One region of the Streptomyces sp. NPDC087906 genome, then DNA from elsewhere that is predicted to be linked to it. Evidence: riboswitches for the same ligand, from Rfam matches in the RefSeq annotation. Region 1 holds a riboswitch; the other holds the start of a gene.

Region 1 (6,092 bases):
TGTGGTGACCTACGGCCTGATCGGGCTGTGCTGTCTGGCCTTCCTGGCCAGTCCGCTGTCCGGCTTCAATCCGGTGTACGGGAGAGGCGACGCGCTGCTCGCGGCGCAGAGCGCCTACTTCGAACGGTGGGGCGTCATCCCGAGCCAGTTGCTGACCGGGTCACCGCACGCGCTGCTCACCCCTCTCACCGCCCTGTTCGTGCACGGCAACTGGCTGCACCTGCTCGGCAACATGCTGTTCCTCTACGTCTTCGGCGCGATGGCCGAGGAGCGCATGGGCCGGCTGCGGTTCGCCGTGTTCTACCTCGTCGTCGGCTACCTCGCGCTGACCGCCTACGCCGTCGCCAACGCCTCGTCGCAGGAGACCCTGGTCGGGGCCTCGGGGGCGATCGCCGGCGTGCTCGGTGCCTTCCTCTACCTCTTCCCCAAGGCGCGGGTCACCAGCCTCTTCCCGTTCCTCTTCTTCCTGCCGCTGCGCTTCCCCGCCTGGATCGTGCTGGTCTTCTGGTTCGCCCTGCAGTACGTGGCGCAGCAGCAGACCCCGCCGGACGGCCCTGCCGTCGCCTATCTCGCGCACCTCGTGGGGTTCGGCGGAGGGTTCCTCTACGCCTGGGTGCGGTACTGGCGTACCGATAGAGTGGGGGGTCAGACCGGGGCCACCGAGGGAGAACGCCAACCGTGATCACCGCGATCGTGCTCATCAAGACCAGCGTGGACCGGATCCCCGAGATCGCGGAGGCCGTCGCGGCGCTGGACAGCGTCAGCGAGGTCTTCTCGGTGACGGGGACGTACGACCTGATCGCCATGGTGCGCGTGGCCAACCACGACGACCTGGCCGATGTCATCCCCGGCAGCATCAGCAAGATCAAGGGCGTCGAGGCCACGGACACGCACGTGGCGTTCCGTACGTACTCCCAGCACGACCTGGAAGCGGCCTTCTCGATCGGCCTCGACGCCTGAGTCCGCGCGGCCGGGCGCGTCCCGGTCCTTACGCGGCGTCGCGGTCCGGGACGCAGCGGCCGTCCTCGGTGCGGTAGCTCCACCGCGCGCCGTCGCGCACCAGCTCCGCCACGGCCGCCACGAACCGCTCCACATGCTCGTCGGGGGTGCCGGCGCCGAAGCTGACCCGGATCGCGTTCAGCGAGCGCTCGCCGGGCGCGGCCTCGGGGGCGCCGCACTCCCCCGGCTCCTGCGGGTCGCTGTCCAGCAGCGTCCGCACCAGCGGGTGCGCGCAGAACAGGCCGTCCCGCACCCCGATGCCGTACTCGGCGGAGAGCGCCGCCGCGAAGTGCGAGCTGTTCCAGCCCTCGACCACGAACGAGATGACGCCCACCCGGGGCGCGTCGTCCCCGAACAGCGACAGCACCTTGACCCCCGGCACCTCGGCGAGTCCGGCCCGCACCCGGCCGACCAGCTCCTGCTCCCTGGCCACCAGCGAGTCGAAGCCCGCATCGGTGAGCGCCTTGCAGGCGGAGGCGATGGCGTACACCCCGATCACGTTCGGCGAACCCGCCTCGTGCCGGGCCGAGTTGGCGTGCCAGTCGACGTCCACGCCACCGTCGTCGCGGCGCGTGACCTTACGGCTGGCGCCACCGCCCGCCAGATACGGCTCGGCGGCCAGCAGCCAGTCGGCGCGGCCCGCGAGCACCCCGGAGCCGAACGGCGCGTAGAGCTTGTGTCCGGAGAAGGCCACCCAGTCGACGTCCAGCGCGGCGATGTCCACCGGGTGGTGCGGCGCGAGCTGCGCGGCGTCGAGCACGATCCGCGCGCCGTTGGCGTGCGCGGCAGCGGCCAGTTCCCGTACGGGCCACAGCTCGCCCGTCACGTTCGAAGCCCCGGTCACACAGACCAGCGCGGGCCCCTCACCGGTGCGCGCGGCGAGCGTCCGCTCCAGGATCTCGACGGCCTGGGCCGGGGTCCTGGGCGCGTCCAGGTACGTCACGTCGCTCACACCGGAGGCCCGCCACGGCAGCAGCGCGGCGTGGTGCTCGGTCTCGAAGACGAAGACCTGACAGCCGGCCGGCACGGCGGCGGCGAGCAGGTTCAGCGAGTCGGTGGTGGAGCGGGTGAAGACGACCTGGTCGTCGGCGCGGCAGCCGAGGAACTCGGCCACGGTGCGGCGGCTGTTCTCGAACAGGTCGGTGGAGAGCTGCGACAGGTAGCCGGCGCCGCGGTGCACGCTGCCGTAGTACGGCGCGTACGCGGCGATGTCGTCCCACACCCGCTGCAGCGCGGGCGCGCTGGCCGCGTAGTCGAGCGCCGCGTAGCTGACCTCGCCGCCGGTGACCAGCGGCACGCTGACGTCGCGTCCGAGGACGGGCAGCGGGGCGGTGGTGGTGACGACATCGGAAAACACGGACATGCCAGACTCCCTGGGGACCAGGACCCCACAGCAGAGAGGGGTCCGCGCTTGCCGTAGACCTCGCTGCCTACGGCCTGGTCTTCACCCGGGGCACCCCGCCACGGACGGAGGGTTGCCGGACAGCAAGCCGGGGCCTTAACGCTGTCACTCATGACCTTGGAAAAGAGTCTGGCACAGGGTGCCGCCCGGCCTCAACCTCGTTCCACGTTCCGGACAGGGGTGAGACCGGGCCGCACACCACGGCCCGCGCGCGCCTTACACGCGCTGCGAGGCCGCCACCCAGCGCTCCAGCGTCCGCCCCGCGGCGCCCGAGTCGATCGACTCCGCCGCCCGCGCGAGCCCCGCCGAGAGCTGCATCGTGAGCGGGTCTCCCGTCTGGTCGAGCGCCACCAGGGCAGCCGCCGCGTTCAGCAGCACGGCGTCCCGTACGGGCCCTTCCTCGCCCGCCAGCACCCGGTGGGCCACCTCGGCGTTGTAGGCGGCGTCGGCGCCGCGCAGCGCCTCGACGGGGACGATTTCCAGGCCGACGTCGCGCGGGTCGAACGCCTCCTCGGTGACCTTGCCCTCACGGACCAGCCAGACCCGGGACGTCGCCGTCGTCGTCAGCTCGTCGAGCCCGTCGTCGCCGCGGAAGACCAGCGACGAGTTGCCGCGCTCGGCGAACACGCCGGCCACGATCGGCGCCATCCTCAGGTCGGCGACGCCGACCGCCTGGGCGCGCACCCGGGCCGGGTTGGTGAGCGGCCCGAGGATGTTGAAGGTGGTCTGGGTGCCGAGCTGGGCCCGTGCCGTCGCCGCGTGCCGCAGCGCGGGGTGGAACTTGACGGCGAAGCAGAAGGTGATACCCGCCTCCTCGGCGACCTCGACCACCCGCTCCGGCGTCAGCTCCAGATTGACGCCGAGCTGCCCCAGCACGTCCGAGGCGCCGCTCGCCGACGACGACGCGCGGCTGCCGTGCTTGACCACCTTCGCGCCGGTCCCGGCCACGACGATCGACGCCATGGTCGAGATGTTGACGGTCTTCGCCATGTCACCGCCGGTACCGACGATGTCGACGGTACGGCCGGGCACTTCGATGGTGCGGGCGTGCTCGTACATGCTGCGGACGAGCCCCGAGACCTCCTCGACCGTCTCGCCCTTCGCCCGCAGCGCCACGGCGAAGCCGGCGATCTGCACGTCGGTCGCCTCGCCGCTCATGATCTGGTTCATCGCCCAGGCGGTGTCCTCGACGGACAGGTCCTGGCCGCGCATGAGCGGGGTGAGGACGCCCGGCCAGGTGCGGGCCGCCACGGTGTCGCCTCCGACGGGGGTAACAGCGCTCATGCTCGCTCCTGGGTGTCTGGGGACCGGCCGCAGGGCCGGTGCGACGTGGCCGACGTGGCCGACGTGGCGGCAAGCCTATCGGCGCGCACCGGCGGTGAGATACGCCGAGGGGACGGCCGAGGGCCCCGGCCGGCCCCCTCGCGGGGTGCCGGGCCGGGGCCCTCGGTGGTGTCGGCTGTCGGGCCGGGGATCAGTGGTGGCCGTGGCCGCTCGTGATCTCCTTGTACTCCTCGGCCGTGGGCTTGGGGATCTGGTTCCCCTCGCCGTAGTAGCCCTTGCTGAGCTTGACCCTGGCCTTCTCGACGGGCGAGACCTTGCGCTCGACACCGTTCTCGTCGGTCGTGGGGCCGATCTCGTCCGGCGTGTACTGCTCGTGCGCCGTGAGCTTGTACAGGTCGCCCTGGGCGAGCGGGGTGTGCACCTCGACGAACTCGCCGTGCGGCAGCCGCTTGATGACCCCGGACTCGCGTCCGTGCAGCACCTTCTCGGCGTCCCTGCGCTGGAGTCCGATGCAGATCCGCTTGGTGAGGATGAACACCAGGACCGGGGCGACGAAGAACGCGATCCGGATGACCCAGGTGATCGTGTTGATCGACAGATGGAAGTGCGTGGCGATGAGGTCGTTGCCACCGCCGGCCAGCAGGATCATGTACCAGGTGATCCAGGCGACACCGAAGGCGGTGCGCGTCGGGGCGTTGCGCGGCCGGTCCAGGATGTGGTGCTCGCGCTTGTCGCCGGTGACCCAGGACTCGATGAACGGGTACACGGCGATGGCGGTGAGCACCAGCGGCAGGAGCAGCAGCGGGATGAACACGCCGAGCACGAGCGTGTGTCCGGCGAAGTTGATCTCCCAGCCGGGCATCGCTCGGATCAGGCCCTCGGGCATGCCCATGTACCAGTCGGGCTGGGCGCCGGTGGACACCTGGTCGGGCCGGTAGGGGCCGATGGCCCAGATCGGGTTGACCGAGGCGATGGCGGCGACGATGGCGATGACACCGAAGACCAGGAAGAAGAACCCGCCGGCCTTGGCCATGTAGACGGGGAGCAGCGGCATGCCGACGACGTTCTTGTTGGACTTGCCGGGGCCCGCGTACTGGGTGTGCTTGTGGTAGACGACCAGGATCAGGTGACCCACGATCAGGCCGAGCATGATGCCGGGCAGCAGCAGGATGTGGACCGAGTAGAACCGGGCCACGAAGTCGCCGCCGGGGAACTCCCCGCCGAAGATGAACGTCGAGAGGTACGAGCCGACGATCGGGACGGAGAGGATCGCGCCGTCCACGAACCGGACGCCGGTGCCGGAGAGCAGGTCGTCCGGGAGGGAGTAGCCGGTGAAGCCGGTGAACATACCGAGGACGAACAGCAGGAAGCCGAACATCCAGTTGATCTCGCGGGGCTTGCGGAACGCGCCCGTGAAGAACACGCGCATCATGTGCACGAACATGCCGGCGAGGAAGATCAGCGCGGCCCAGTGGTGGATCTGCCGGATCAGCAGACCGCCGCGGACGTCGAAGCTGATGTGGAGCGTCGAGTTGAACGCCTCCGACATCCGGATGCCCTGGAGCGGGACGTAACTGCCGTGGTACACCACCTCGTTCATCGACGGGTGGAAGAACAGCGTCAGATACACACCCGTGAGGATGATGATGATGAAGCTGTAGAGGCAGATCTCCCCGAGCATGAAGGACCAGTGGTCCGGGAAGATCTTGCGCATGTTGGACTTGGCGAGGGTGTAGATCCCCAGCCTGCCGTCGGCCCAGTCGGCGAGCTTCTCGCCCGCAGGCGCCGTACGGTTCGTCTCGTCAGTCGCAGTACTCATCCGCGCTCCCAGAAGGCAGGACCGACAGGCTCGTCGAAGTCGCCGAGTGCTTGCAGGTTACCCTCACTGTTCACGCCGATGCGCAGTTGCGGAAGGGCGTGGCCGGCCGGGCCGAAGAGCACGCGCGCGCCGTCGGCGAGGTCGAAGGTGGACTGGTGGCACGGGCAGAGCACGTGGTGTGTCTGCTGCTCGTACAGGCTGATCGGGCAGCCGACGTGGGTGCAGATCTTCGAGTACGCCACGATTCCCTCGTGGGACCACTCGAGTTCGCGCTTGTCCTTGATCTCGTCCGGCTGGATCCGCACGATCATCAGGGCCGCCTTGGCGATCTCCTTCTGGAACTCCTCCTGGTCCTCGCTGAGTCCCTCCGGCATGGCGAAGGTCAGCGAGCCCACGGCGACGTCCTCGGGGCGCAGCGGCAGATTCGTGTTCATGTTGATGAGCTGCTTGCCCTTGGCCCACAGCGTGACCCGGAACTTCTTCTCGGGCAGCGGACCCAGGTCGCGCAGCAGCACCACGCCGGCGAGCGGCACGACGGCCAGCGCGCCGAACATGGTGGTGCGGATCAGCTTGCGCCTGCCGAGGGCG
Region 2 (6,092 bases), on a different contig from region 1:
GCGCCGGGATCAGACGGCGAGCTTGACCATGTCCGCCTGCGGACCCTTCTGGCCCTGCGAGATCTCGAACTCCACTCGCTGACCTTCTTCAAGGGTGCGGTAACCGTCCATCTGGATCGCGCTGTAGTGGACGAATACATCCGCACCACCGTCGACCGCGATGAAGCCGTACCCCTTCTCCGCGTTGAACCACTTGACGGTGCCCTGAGCCATGCCTAACTCCCCTATTACTGGCCCCTGCGCGGGACCGCACTTCGCGCCGGAACGCGTCGACCGCGGCTGAATGTATCTGCCCAACTGCCCTCTGCAACAGGTCAATTAGACGAGAATTCTGGGCATGGCCGATCACGCGAAGCGGTGAATTCACAGCGTTCCGGGGCAAGTCGGGCCAGGCAAAGCGCACGTAACAGTGGCAAAGGGCATCCGGACTTTGGCGCCATGTTGTCGCGTTCTCATATGCGCCCGGCACGCGCGGAGGCGGGGCGGGGGCGGCGCTTCCCGAATAGTAGCGCGCTCAACCACATGGAAGTGCCCCCTCCGCTTCTCTCGCGGAGGGGGCACCGGGCGTCACTCAGCGCAGCCGACAAATGGTCAGCAACCGCCCGCGACCGCCGGGATGATGGAGATTCCGGCGCCCTCGGGGGTGACCGTCTCCAGGCCGCCCTCGAAGCGCACGTCGTCGTCGTTCACGTACACGTTGACGAACCGGCGCAGCTTGCCCTCGTCGTCCAGGACGCGGGCCGCGATGCCCGGGTGGTTCGCCTCCAGCGACTGGATGACCTCGGAGAGGGTGGCGCCCTCCGCCGGGACCTCGGCCTGGCCGCCGGTGTACGTGCGGAGGATGGTGGGGATACGGACCTTGACGCTCATGGTGGCGTGCCTTCCTGAGGTAGTGGGCGGCGGGTTCAGCCGGCCAGGCCGGCGCTGCGGAACGCGTCGAGGCTGGGCTTGATGGTCGCGGTCGGCCCGGTCGTGGGAGCCACCGCGTCGAGGGTCTTCAGTCCGTCGCCCGTGTTCAGGACGACGGTGGTGAGCGTCGGGTCCAGCAGACCCGCGTCGATGAGCTTCTTCGTCACGCCCACGGTCACCCCGCCCGCGGTCTCGGCGAAGATCCCCTCGGTGCGCGCCAGCAGCTTGATCGCGTCGACGATCTGCTCGTCGTTGACGTCCTCGACGGCGCCGCCGGTGCGCCGGGCGATGTCCAGCACGTACGGGCCGTCGGCGGGGTTGCCGATCGCCAGCGACTTGGCGATGGTGTTCGGCTTCTGCGGCCGTACGACGTCGTGGCCGGCCTTGAAGGCGGCGGAGACCGGCGAGCAGCCCTCGGCCTGGGCGCCGAAGATCTTGTACGGCTTGTCCGCGACGAGACCGAGCTTGATCAGCTCCTTGAGCCCCTTGTCGATCTTCGTGAGCTGCGAGCCGGAGGCGATCGGGATGACGAGCTGGTCGGGCAGCTCCCAGCCGAGCTGCTCGCAGATCTCGTAGGCGAGCGTCTTGGAGCCTTCGCCGTAGTAAGGACGGAGGTTGACGTTGACGAAGCCCCAGCCCTCGCCCAGCGGGTCGCCGATCAGCTCGGAGCAGAAGCGGTTCACGTCGTCGTAGTTGCCCTCGATGCCGACGAGTTCACCGCCGTACACGGCGGCCATGACGACCTTGCCCTGCTCCAGGTCGTGCGGGATGAAGACGCAGGAGCGGAAACCGGCCCGCGCCGCCGCCGCGCCGACGGCGCCCGCGAGGTTGCCGGTGGAGGAGCAGGAGAGGGTGGTGAAGCCGAAGGCGCGGGCGGCCTCGACGGCGATGGCGACGACCCGGTCCTTGAAGGAGTGCGTCGGGTTGCCGGAGTCGTCCTTCACGTGCAGGGCGCCGATGATGCCCAGCTCACGCGCGAGGTTGTCGGCCTTGACGAGCTTCGTGAAGCCGGGGTTGATGTTCGGGTGGTCGGCCACATCGGCCGGAACCGGCAGCAGCGGGGCGTAGCGCCAGATGTTGTTGGGGCCTGCCGCGATGCGCTTCTTCAGCTCTTCGGGGGTGCCGCTCGGCAGGTCGTACGCCACTTCGAGCGGCCCGAAACAGCTCTGGCAGGCGAAGATGGGGCCGAGGTCGAAACGCTCTCCGCATTCGCGGCACGAGAGTGCGACGGCGGGTCCGAGGTCGACAGTGTTCTGGACGGTCTGCACAGCCATGAGGCGAGGCCCTTTCTCCTCATCTTCCTCGCGGCGCGTTTCGCCGCAAGACGGAATTGGCACCTTCCCCACCGTGACCTCGCGGTCGGCGGGAGGGTTGCCGGGGCTTCAACGGGCCGTTCCCTCTGCCCCTCTGGATGAGCGGTATGGCGCCGGACCCGGGGTCCGGTGCGTTTGTCACGCGTGATGACCCCGGCATGCGAAGGACATCTGCGTTGTTCAAGACTGTAACCGAAGGAACGGACAGTTGAGAGAGCCGTCCGCGACGCGAGATGGATCACGCGCAGGGAGAGCCGATCGTGCTGGAAGAGGTGGAACGCTGGCTGACCAGCCGTTCCTGGTCCGCCTCGGACCGCAGCCCCGACCGGCTGCTGGTGGCCAAGGCCACACGTGGCACCACCGTGAGCGTCGTGCTCCCGGCACTCGACGAGGAGGAGACGGTCGGCGAGATCGTGTCCGTGATCCGGCGCGAGCTGATGGAAAAGGTGCCTCTCGTCGACGAGCTGGTGGTGATCGACTCCGGTTCGGCGGACCGTACGGGCGAGGTGGCGGCGAAGGCGGGCGCGCGGGTGGTGCACCGCGACGAGATCCTGCCCCGGCTGCCCGCGCTGCCCGGCAAGGGCGAGGTGCTGTGGCGCTCGCTGCTGGTGACGAGCGGCGACATCGTGTGCTTCGTGGACGCCGATCTGAAGCGGTTCTCCGCCGACTTCGTCTCGGGCATCGTGGGCCCGCTGCTGACCGACCAGGACATGCAGTTCGTGAAGGCCATGTACGACCGGCCGCTGGACGACGCGGCGGCGCGGCTGCGGGGCGGCGGCCAGGGCGGCAGGGTCGGCCAGGTCGGCCAGGGCGGCGGGGTCGGCCAAGGCGGCGGGGTCGGCCAGGGCGGCAGGGTCACGGAGCTGGTGGCGCGCCCGCTGCTGAATCTGCACTGGCCGCTGCTGGCGGGCTTCGTCCAGCCGCTGGGCGGCGAGTACGCGGTACGCCGCTCGCTGCTCGAACAGCTCGCGTTCCCCGTCGGGTACGGCGTGGAGCTGGGGCTGCTGGTGGACGCGCTGCACACGGTGGGGCTCGACGCGCTGGGCCAGGTCGACGTGGGGGTGCGCGTCCACCGCCACCAGGACGACCGGGCGCTCGGTCGGATGGCGGCGGCGATCTACCGGACGGCGCAGCTCCGGCTGTCCCGGGCGCATCTGGTGCGCCCGGAGCTGACGCAGTTCGAGCGGGGCGCTGACGGGTTCGTACCGCGCACGTACGCGGTGGACACGGAGGAGCGGCCGCCGATGCGGGAGATCGCCGAGTACGCGTCTCGTCGCGCGGCGTAACCATCCATAATCATTCTTTTTACCTAGATTGACCGGCATGGGTCTGAGTGACGTTCTGGGTCTGAGTGACGTTCTTGACGCCCGGCACGCCGCCGCCGTGTCGAGCGGCCGCATGGCCGAGGCGGGCGGCGCCGCCGAACAGCTCTGGCTGCTGGGCGGGGTGGCGCTCGCGCTGCTCGCGGCAGGGGTGGTCGCGCTGGCCGCCGCGCGCGGCGTGGGCCGCGGGTTCGGTCGGGGCAGGCGCGACGAGTGACCCGCCCGTACGTTTGAGCGTTTCCTGGACGGGCTAGATTTCGGCACATGGTCTCCGAGCAAGCCGCCCAGGTACTCGTCGCGTCCAATCGCGGCCCCGTCTCGTACACCCTCCGTGACGACGGAGAGCTGGAGGCCAGGCGCGGCGGCGGCGGGCTGGTCTCCGGCCTGTCCGCCATAGGTCCCGACACGGACGCCGTGTGGGTCTGCGCCGCGCTCGGCGACGGCGACCGCGAGGCGGTGCGCCGCACCGGCGGCCGGCTCGACCAGGCCGACACGGGCGACCAGCGGGTGCGGATGCTGGGCATCGCGCCCGAGGTGTACGCCGACGCGTACAACGCCGTCGCGAACTCCACGCTCTGGTTCGTCCACCACATGCTCTACCAGACCCCGCTCGAACCGGCCTTCGGCCCGGAGTTCCGCGCCCAGTGGGCGGGCTACGAGGCGTACAACCGCGCCTTCGCCGAGGCCCTGGCCGACGAGGCGGGCGACGGCGCCGCCGTGCTGGTGCAGGACTACCACCTGGCGCTGGTGCCGGGGATGCTGCGGGCGCTGCGGCCCGATCTGCGGATCGGCCACTTCTCGCACACGCCGTGGGCGCCGGTGGACTACTTCCGGCTGCTGCCCGACGACATCGCGCGCCAGTTGCTGCGCGGCATCCTCGGCGCTGACCGCGCCGCCTTCCTGACCCACCGGTGGGCCGACGCGTTCACCGCCTGCTGTACGGAACTGCTCGGCGGCACCGGCAACACGCAGATCGGCGTGCACGGCCTGGGCGCCGACGCGGACTTCCTGCGGGAGCGTGCGCACCGCGCGGACGTGGACGACCGGCTCGTGTCGCTGCGGGAGCAGATCGGCGCGTCCGACGGCGCGCCGCGCAAGGCGATCGTCCGGGTCGACCGCACGGAACTGTCCAAGAACATCGTGCGCGGCCTGCTCGCCTACCGGCAGTTGCTGACCGACCGTCCGGAGTGGCGCGGGCGCGTGGTGCATGTGGCCTTCGCCTATCCGTCCCGGCAGGACCTCGCGGTCTACCGCTCGTACACGGCGGAGGTGCAGCGGGTCGCCGAGGAGATCAACGCGGAGTTCGGGCAGGAGGGCTGGCTGCCGGTGGTCCTGCACGTCGAGGACGACTTCGCCCGCTCGCTCGCCTCGTACCGGCTGGCGGACGTGGCGCTGGTCAACCCGATCAGGGACGGGATGAACCTGGTCGCGAAGGAGATCCCGGTGGTCTCCGACGACGGCTGCGCGCTGGTGCTGTCGCGGGAGGCGGGCGCGTACGAGGAACTGGGCGAGGACGCCGTGGTGGTGAACCCGTACGACATCTCGGCGACGGCCGCCGCGCTGCACACGGCGCTGACGATGCCGGACGACGAACGCGCGCAGCGCACGAAGCGCCTCGCGGCGGCGGCTACGGCCCTGCCGCCGCAGCGCTGGTTCCTGGACCAGTTGGAGGCGCTGCGCGCGCTGGAGTGAGCGCCGGCTGTCGCGTCAGCCGGCCGTTGCGTCAACCCACCGTCGCGTCAGCCGACCGTCGCGTCAGCCGGCCGCGAGGAGTTCGAGCGTGTCGATCACGCGGTTCGAGAAGCCCCACTCGTTGTCGTACCAGGCCACGACCTTGATGTGCCTGCCGTCGACACGGGTGAGGGCCGAATCGAAGATCGCCGAGGCCGGGTTGCCGGTGATGTCGGACGACACGAGCGCGTCGTCGGAGTATTCGAGCACCCCGGCGAGCGGCCCCTCGGCCGCCTTGCGGTACGCCGCCAGCACGTCGTCGCGTGTGACGTCGCGCGCGACGGTCGTGTTGAGTTCGACGATCGAGCCCACCGGTACGGGCACCCGGATCGAGTCGCCGGAGAGCTTGCCGTCGAGCTGGGGCAGCACGTGCCCGATCGCCTTCGCGGCGCCGGTCGTGGTCGGCACGATGTTCACTGCGGCGGCGCGGGCGCGGCGGGCGTCGCGGTGCGGGCCGTCCTGCAGGTTCTGCTCCTGCGTGTAGGCGTGCACCGTCGTCATGAAGCCGTGCTCGATGCCGGCGAGGTCGTCGAGGACGGCGGCCAGCGGCGCGAGCGCGTTCGTCGTGCAGGAGGCGTTCGAGACGACCGTGTGCGCGGCCGGGTCGTACGCGTCGGTGTTGACGCCGAAAGCGAGCGTGACATCGGCGCCGTCCGCGGGCGCGCTGACCAGCACCCGCTTGGCACCCGCCTCGATGTGCGCGCGGGCTGCCTTGGCCGAGGTGAAGCGGCCGGTCGATTCGAGGACGATGTCGACGCCCAGCTCGGCCCACGGCAACTGCGCCGGCTCGCGCTCGGCGAGCACCTTGATGCGCCGG

Evidence for each region. Region 1 has a riboswitch for S-adenosylmethionine ahead of ACZ63I_RS25740 (aminotransferase class V-fold PLP-dependent enzyme). Riboswitches for the same ligand answer to the same signal wherever they lie in the genome.
Region 2: it holds a riboswitch for S-adenosylmethionine, as region 1 does, so the genes downstream of both, thrC (threonine synthase) here and ACZ63I_RS25740 (aminotransferase class V-fold PLP-dependent enzyme) in region 1, are expected to answer to the same signal.

The regions. Positions count from the first base shown of each region.
Region 1 is NZ_JBVJLC010000009.1:269,606-275,697, reverse strand. Features, by position in the region: gene ACZ63I_RS25750 (rhomboid family intramembrane serine protease) at 1-682, shown strand, start outside; gene ACZ63I_RS25745 (Lrp/AsnC family transcriptional regulator) at 679-960, shown strand; gene ACZ63I_RS25740 (aminotransferase class V-fold PLP-dependent enzyme) at 989-2,362, opposite strand; SAM riboswitch class IV at 2,402-2,518, opposite strand; gene trpD (anthranilate phosphoribosyltransferase) at 2,618-3,685, opposite strand; gene qcrB (cytochrome bc1 complex cytochrome b subunit) at 3,876-5,504, opposite strand; gene qcrA (cytochrome bc1 complex Rieske iron-sulfur subunit) at 5,501-6,092, opposite strand, start outside.
Region 2 is NZ_JBVJLC010000001.1:671,503-677,594, reverse strand. Features, by position in the region: gene ACZ63I_RS03015 (cold-shock protein) at 10-213, opposite strand; gene ACZ63I_RS03010 (MoaD/ThiS family protein) at 592-870, opposite strand; gene thrC (threonine synthase) at 906-2,183, opposite strand; SAM riboswitch class I at 2,200-2,327, opposite strand; gene ACZ63I_RS03000 (glucosyl-3-phosphoglycerate synthase) at 2,483-3,508, shown strand; gene ACZ63I_RS02995 (hypothetical protein) at 3,546-3,761, shown strand; gene ACZ63I_RS02990 (alpha,alpha-trehalose-phosphate synthase (UDP-forming)) at 3,809-5,236, shown strand; gene gap (type I glyceraldehyde-3-phosphate dehydrogenase) at 5,300-6,092, opposite strand, start outside.